One region of the Ornithinibacillus liuyingii genome, then DNA from elsewhere that is predicted to be linked to it. Evidence: predicted binding sites of a transcription regulator. Region 1 holds the regulator's gene; the other holds the start of a gene.
What was found. The regulator NrdR, encoded in region 1, represses ribonucleotide reductase genes. The targets are predictions, from matches to a motif close to AACACNATATATNGTGTT.

Region 1 (3,435 bases):
ACTGGTTAATTTCAGAGAACCGGATAAATTACCTTGGGCTAAATTAGAGATTGACGTTGTTATTGATGCGACTGGGAAATTCAAGACAAAAAAAGATGCAGGCTTACATTTAGATGCTGGAGCTAAAAAAGTTGTCATTACAGCACCAGGTAAACAGGTAGATAAAACCATTGTAATGGGGGTAAACCATCATGATTATGATGAATATCATGATGATGTGATCTCGAATGCATCATGTACAACAAACTGTTTGGCCCCTGTGGTGAAAGTGTTAGACGAAAACTTTAAGATTAAGAATGGATTAATGACGACCGTTCATGCCTTTACGAATGACCAAAAAAACCTAGATAATCCACATAAGGATCTTCGTCGTGCACGAGGATGTACACAATCCATAATCCCAACTTCAACAGGTGCTGCTAAAGCATTAGGTGAAGTATTACCACATCTTAAAGGGAAATTACATGGTATGGCACTGCGAGTTCCTACTCCGAATGTGTCGTTAGTCGATTTAGTAGTGGATGTAGAAGAACCTGTTACAACCGAAATCGTAAATCAAGTATTCCGCAATGCTGCTACGAATGAATTAGCAGGAATAATTCAATATAGTGATCAACCATTAGTATCGATTGACTATACGACTTCTGATTATTCAGCAATCATTGATGGGTTATCCACCATGGTAATGGAGGATAATAAAATAAAAGTATTAGCATGGTATGACAATGAATGGGGTTATTCCGCACGAGTCATTGACCTTGTTAACTATGTTGGAAGCTTTATAAAAGCGAAAAATGTATCCGTTTCCTAAATCAATATATTTATGATTAGGAGCTAGGCCATGGCCTAGCTCTATTTGTATGATGACATTATCTTCCGCTTTCAAAGAGGACGAGAATAATAGCCGAGTAATGAGTATGTAGAGGGTGTTCTAATATATTTTTACTAGGGTTAATCTATAAAACATGTTAAAATAAATAGAGTTATAGTATATGGAAACAGAAAAACTAGGAGTGAAAAGCATGTCTTTTGGTAAGAAATTATCACGTTTTTTTTATAATCGAGCTGAAACATCAGATAAACATTGGGATAAGGAATTACAAACCCATTATTATAAAACAACTAAAGACAAAGGGCTTGCTGCATTACAAGATTTAGTTAAACGTTCGAATAAATTCGAGATTAATTCTGTTTCTACTGAGCATGGTGAAATTAGCTTTCATATCGCAAAAGGCAAAAAAGCGTTTATTATTGCAACGGTTATTATGGTACGTCCATATCAAACTGCTATTGATTTTACAGTTTCAACGGAGTCAGCATTACCATTTGACTTCGGCTATAGCTCAAAAGTAATCAAGCAATTATATGAGAATTTAAATAAAGAATTACCATTAATAGATAAAAATTAGATTTTACTGTTAGATGAATGGGGTTTATTAAATGAGATGTTCAAATTGCCAGAATAAGAATACAAAAGTACTGGATTCGCGGCCAATTGAGGAAGGACGTTCTATTCGTAGAAGACGTGAATGTGAGAAATGTGGTTATCGTTTTACAACCTTTGAGCGAATTGAGGAAGTGCCACTTATTGTCGTGAAAAAGGATGGTAATAGACAAGAATTTAGTCGTGAAAAACTAGTTCGTGGGTTAATCAGAGCGTGTGAAAAGAGACCCGTTTCCATTGAACAAATAGAATCGATTGCTTTTGATGTGGAAAAAGCATTAAGGAATACTGGTGCATCTGAAATCGATAGTGAAGAAGTAGGCGAAATGGTAATGGAACGACTATCAACTGTTGATGATGTCGCTTATGTACGATTTGCATCGGTATATCGACAATTTAAAGATATAAATGTTTTCCTTGATGAATTAAAAGATTTAATTCAATCGGATAAAAAGAATTCATAAATGATAGTCAAAACTGTAGAAAGAAGGGTTAAGATGAACATAGGAAAAATATTGCCTGTAGATGGTTATACGGTTGATTTACAAGGTAATTTACCTGTCGATTACACGAAGTCATTAACCCATCTTTATCAACCATTATTAGGTATGAAGGCAGTAATGTTATATCAAACACTTTTACATGAGATAGATTTTCAGGAAGAAGTACCGATTCAAACACACCACACCTTAATGAATTATCTAAATATATCACTTGTTGAGATGTATGAGGAACGACTTAAATTAGAAGGTATAGGTTTGTTAAGAACGTTTGAAGAAGTGACAACGGAGCAGACTGTATTTCACTATATACTTCAAAATCCATTCTCACCTTCTGATTTTTTCCGTGATGCTATGCTTTCTCAGCTTTTATATCATCATGTTGGGAAAGATAAATATACACTTTTAAAATCTCGTTTTATTGGAAAGCAAGATCAACCAAGTGGGAGAAATATAACCGCTTCATTCGGTGATGTCTTTGAAACCATCCATTCTGAACTTACCGTCATGCAAAATGTCAATCGAATCCCTGAAAATACAGGACCACAACTTGATTCGGTTGATTTTTCATGGGTGGAACAAATACTGAAATCAAGAATGATCCCTTATAAACGAGTATTAACTACAGAAAATAAGCGCATTATCAACCAAATGATGCATTTATATGGACTAGCAGAATATGAAGTGGAAAAATGTATTTTATGGGCATTAACAGATGAAAATAGATTAGATATTGAGGAATTTAAAGAAGCTTGCCATGATATTTTCAAAACATCTCGCAGGGAAGCGGCTGTTCAATTAGCTGCAAAAGTTCCGGAACAACCACAAGTAGAATCCACTACTCCAAAGCAGCCAATGTCTAAGGAAGAACAACTCATTCAACAATTAGAGACAATATCACCAAAGCAATTACTAGAAGATTTATCAAGTGGTAATTATGCATCAGAGCAGGATCTAAAAGTAATTCGTGAGATTATGACAACTCAGGGATTACCATCTCCGGTAATGAATGTATTAATTCACTATGTTTTGCTCCAAACTAACATGAAGCTCTCGAAAGCATATTTAGAAAAGATCGCAAGCCACTGGTCACGAGCAAATTTGAAAACCGCTAGAGAAGCTATGATGTTTGCGAAAAAAGAAAAAGAACGTTATCGTATGTCCATAGAGAAAAAGCAACAAAACTATACCAATTATAAGAAGCAAGGATCTAAGACTGAGGTCGTACCAGATTGGTTTAAAGAACGGAAGAAAAAAACGACAGAATCAAATACAGAGACAACCGTTGATTTAGAACGGGAACGGGAGGAAATAGCCTCCTTACTACAACAATACTCGAACAGTTCGAAAAAATAATCAGTACCAAGGATGATTGACACATGAAACCAGTACAATCAACATTAAAAAAATGGATGGATAGAAATGATAACTTCCAGGAGAATTATAATAGGATAAAAAATGAAGTATTAAGTGATCCGGAAATAAAGGATT
Region 2 (3,435 bases), on a different contig from region 1:
AGTTACATACAGAGAATGGCGCAAGTGGTTGTTCCCCACAAGGGTTAGTTGCAACTACTTGTTGCCCATATGCTTTGGCATTCGTCATGTCATTGGCATTATCAATAAAGAAAATCCCCGGTTCAGCAGAATACGTAGCACAAATATTAATTAAGTTCCATAGCTCTTTAGCTTTAATTCGACGATATACACGAACACCATAGCCCATTTCTTCCCATTTACGCACATCCCCAACATTGTGCCAGTTTTCATTATAATCTTTCATTTCTTCTTCCGTATAATTTTCCACATCAGGGAATTTTAATTCGTAGAACGTATCGTTCTCAACAGCTTCCATGAACTCCTTCGTAATACATACGGAAATATTAGCTCCAGTTAAGAATTCTGGATTGTGAACAGAGTACGTACCACCTGTTCGAAGCTTTTCTTCTGCTTCTTTTAATACTTGGTTCGTAAATCCGCCTTGTCCTGGAATGCTTTTATAATTAAGAATTCCTTGGTAGAGATCTACTTCTGTTTCGGTTAATGGGGTGAATTTAAGCTTTTCCTGTGCGAGCTTTTTAATTTGTTCATCCTCGGTGTTCTCAATCAAATATCGGAGAATTCTAGGATTTTGCATCTTCGAAATAATGAATTCAATAATGTCAGGGTGATTGTCAACTAGCATTATCATTTGAGCACCCCTACGTGATCCACCTTGCTCAACGAGGTGAGTCAATTTAGCAATATCATCCAACCATGATACCGATCCAGATGATTTACCATTAACCCCTCTTGCTAGTGCATTGCGTGGTCGTAATGTCGAGCCGTTCGTTCCGACACCCCCACCTCTACTCATGATTTCCATTACTTGTTTACGGTGTTCTGATATACCTTCGCGAGAGTCTCGAACATATGGCATTACATAACAGTTAAAGTAAGTTACTTCTGTATCTGAACCAGCACCGTACAATACTCTTCCTGCAGGGATAAAGTTTAAATTCGCTAGTTCCTTGTAAAATTTTTCAAAGGATTGTTGACAAAGCTCTTCCGTTGGCTCCACACTTGCTAGCCCTGTAGCATTACGCTTAGCAATTTGTTCATAGAACACTTCTAGAGGCTTATCAATACTATCTAGTCCTCTCTTTACTACCCCTGTTTGTGCTTCTTCCCCGTCTAATACAGAGGTGTAATCTGGTTCTACCTGTACCAATGCCTCATTGTTTACGCGATCGATCGATTTAATAAATCCTAATCCTCTAGCTGGGAATTTGGGATCGGCTTTAACCGTTAAAACGACAAAATCCCCTTCTTTTAATGTCTTTTTTTCTATATCTTTAAAGGAATATCGGTCTAGCATAACAAGTCTAGACACACCTTTATGTAACAATTTCATATCTGGCGTGATTGGGTGTACTTGTGGAAATTGCTTAATATCCTCATTTAGCAAATCCACATTAATGTTCGTTCTTGATTCAACAACCGTAGACATTCTATCTCTCCTTTTGACATAAATGAAATTCTAGTAATCTAGAATTTAATTAGTAATACCATACCATATTTAGTAACAGAATTACAATATCTTGTATTTGCATTTTAACATAACACAATATATGGTAAATTGAGCATATTGTATTAAATTTGTCAACAAACAATAAAAAGCAAAAATCTAAGAAAAACAAAGCTATTGCAAGCAATATTTGTGTAAATCTCCATACACTAACATTTTTTCATATTGCATAAAATAATAGGCTTGTGATAGTGATATATTTTCACTATTTTTCGACATAATAAACATGTAAACCTTCATAGAAAAACTTTGAAAAAAACATAGTTTCCGCCTATAATAAGATAGTACACATGGAAAGACGGGGGATTAATAGATGAAGTATCTTTTATTAGCACTAATCATTATTATCGTAATAGCAGTATTTCGTTACTTTAGACAACGTACTTATTTAAAAACGTTAACAGAAGATCAATTCCGTGAAGGCTATCGTAAAGCACAGCTTATAGATGTAAGAGAGCCTCAAGAATTTAAAAATGGACATATTCTAGGTTCTAGAAATATTCCAGTTACTCAAATGAAGCAGCGTTTGATTGAGATTCGTAAAGATAAGCCAGTATACCTATATTGTCAAAGTGGCGCACGATCAGCAAGAGCCGCACAGCTTCTTCATAAAAAGGGCTATGAGCATATCTACCAATTAAAAGGTGGATTTAAAAAATGGACTGGTAAAGTAAAACAAGGATAAATTTTAACTTAATAGGAATAGAATCACAAATAAAGAAGCTTGGAAAATCCAAGCTTCTTTATTTTTCAGTCATCACTATCTTCTTTCTATTCTTTGCCTAAATAGCATTTTGGACATCTCACCGAATAACGTAGTAAAATTGCCATCTAATACAAGTGTCAGACAAAAGCTTTTAGCTACATTGAAAAAAGAGGCTGGGACAAAACTATTTCTAACATAGGATAAACCGAACATGAAAGTTAGCGCATCAAATCCGCCCCAGAAATATACTTGCGGTTGGTGGGTGGCTGGTGAGCCTCCTTAGAGCTAACGCTCCCCTGGGGTCTCACCAATGCCTTTCCTCCCACAGGAGTCTCCGTATATTTCCGGGGCTAATGTAGTGATGGTTCGTTTTTTATTACCTTGTTTTAGTTTTGTCCCAGCCTCTAATACTATTATTTCTCTTTATAAAAACGTAGTACTGGTTTTCTTGCTGCTGTTGTTTCATCCATACGCTTTACAACAGTGTTATGCGGAGCTTCTTGAACAATCTCAGGATTATTTTCCGCTTCGTCTGCAATTTGTAGCATAGTCTCTATAAATCCATCTAATGTTTCTTTAGACTCTGTTTCTGTAGGCTCTATCATTAAAGCTTCTTCAACATTTAATGGGAAGTAGATGGTTGGCGGATGATAGCCAAAGTCCAACAGACGTTTGGCAATATCTAATGTACGTACACCTAGCTTCTTCTGTTTTCTTCCAGAAAGTACAAATTCATGCTTACAATGTTGAGTATATGGTAAATCATAAGCCTTCTCTAATTTACGCATCATATAATTCGCATTTAATACTGCATACTCACTAACCTTCTTAAGACCCTCTCCACCCATCGTACGGATATACGTATAGGCACGAAGATTGATTCCGAAGTTACCATAGTAAGGTTTTACACGACCAATTGACTGTGGTCGATCATACTCGAACGTGAAGAAATCATCTTGTTTTACAATTAAAGGTTTTGGTAAGAAAGGCTCTAGTTCTGCAGATACCCCAACTGGACCTGAACCAGGACCACCACCGCCATGTGGACCAGTGAATGTTTTGTGTAAATTTAGATGTACAACATCAAATCCCATATCTCCAGGCCGAGCGTAGCCCATTATGGCATTTAAGTTTGCTCCATCATAATATAGTTTACCACCTGCTGCATGAACAATCTCAG

Region 2: the regulator NrdR is predicted to act here: its motif matches at 1,583-1,600, upstream of ACSKT4_RS10775 (vitamin B12-dependent ribonucleotide reductase).

The regions. Positions count from the first base shown of each region.
Region 1 is NZ_JBPWOS010000005.1:100,784-104,218, forward strand. It holds gene ACSKT4_RS08165 (glyceraldehyde-3-phosphate dehydrogenase) at 1-811, shown strand, start outside; gene ACSKT4_RS08170 (cytosolic protein) at 1,023-1,409, shown strand; gene nrdR (transcriptional regulator NrdR) at 1,441-1,908, shown strand; gene ACSKT4_RS08180 (replication initiation and membrane attachment family protein) at 1,942-3,300, shown strand; gene dnaI (primosomal protein DnaI) at 3,324-3,435, shown strand, end outside.
Region 2 is NZ_JBPWOS010000007.1:57,742-61,176, reverse strand. It holds gene ACSKT4_RS10775 (vitamin B12-dependent ribonucleotide reductase) at 1-1,471, opposite strand, end outside; gene ACSKT4_RS10770 (rhodanese-like domain-containing protein) at 1,863-2,234, shown strand; gene gcvPB (aminomethyl-transferring glycine dehydrogenase subunit GcvPB) at 2,669-3,435, opposite strand, start outside.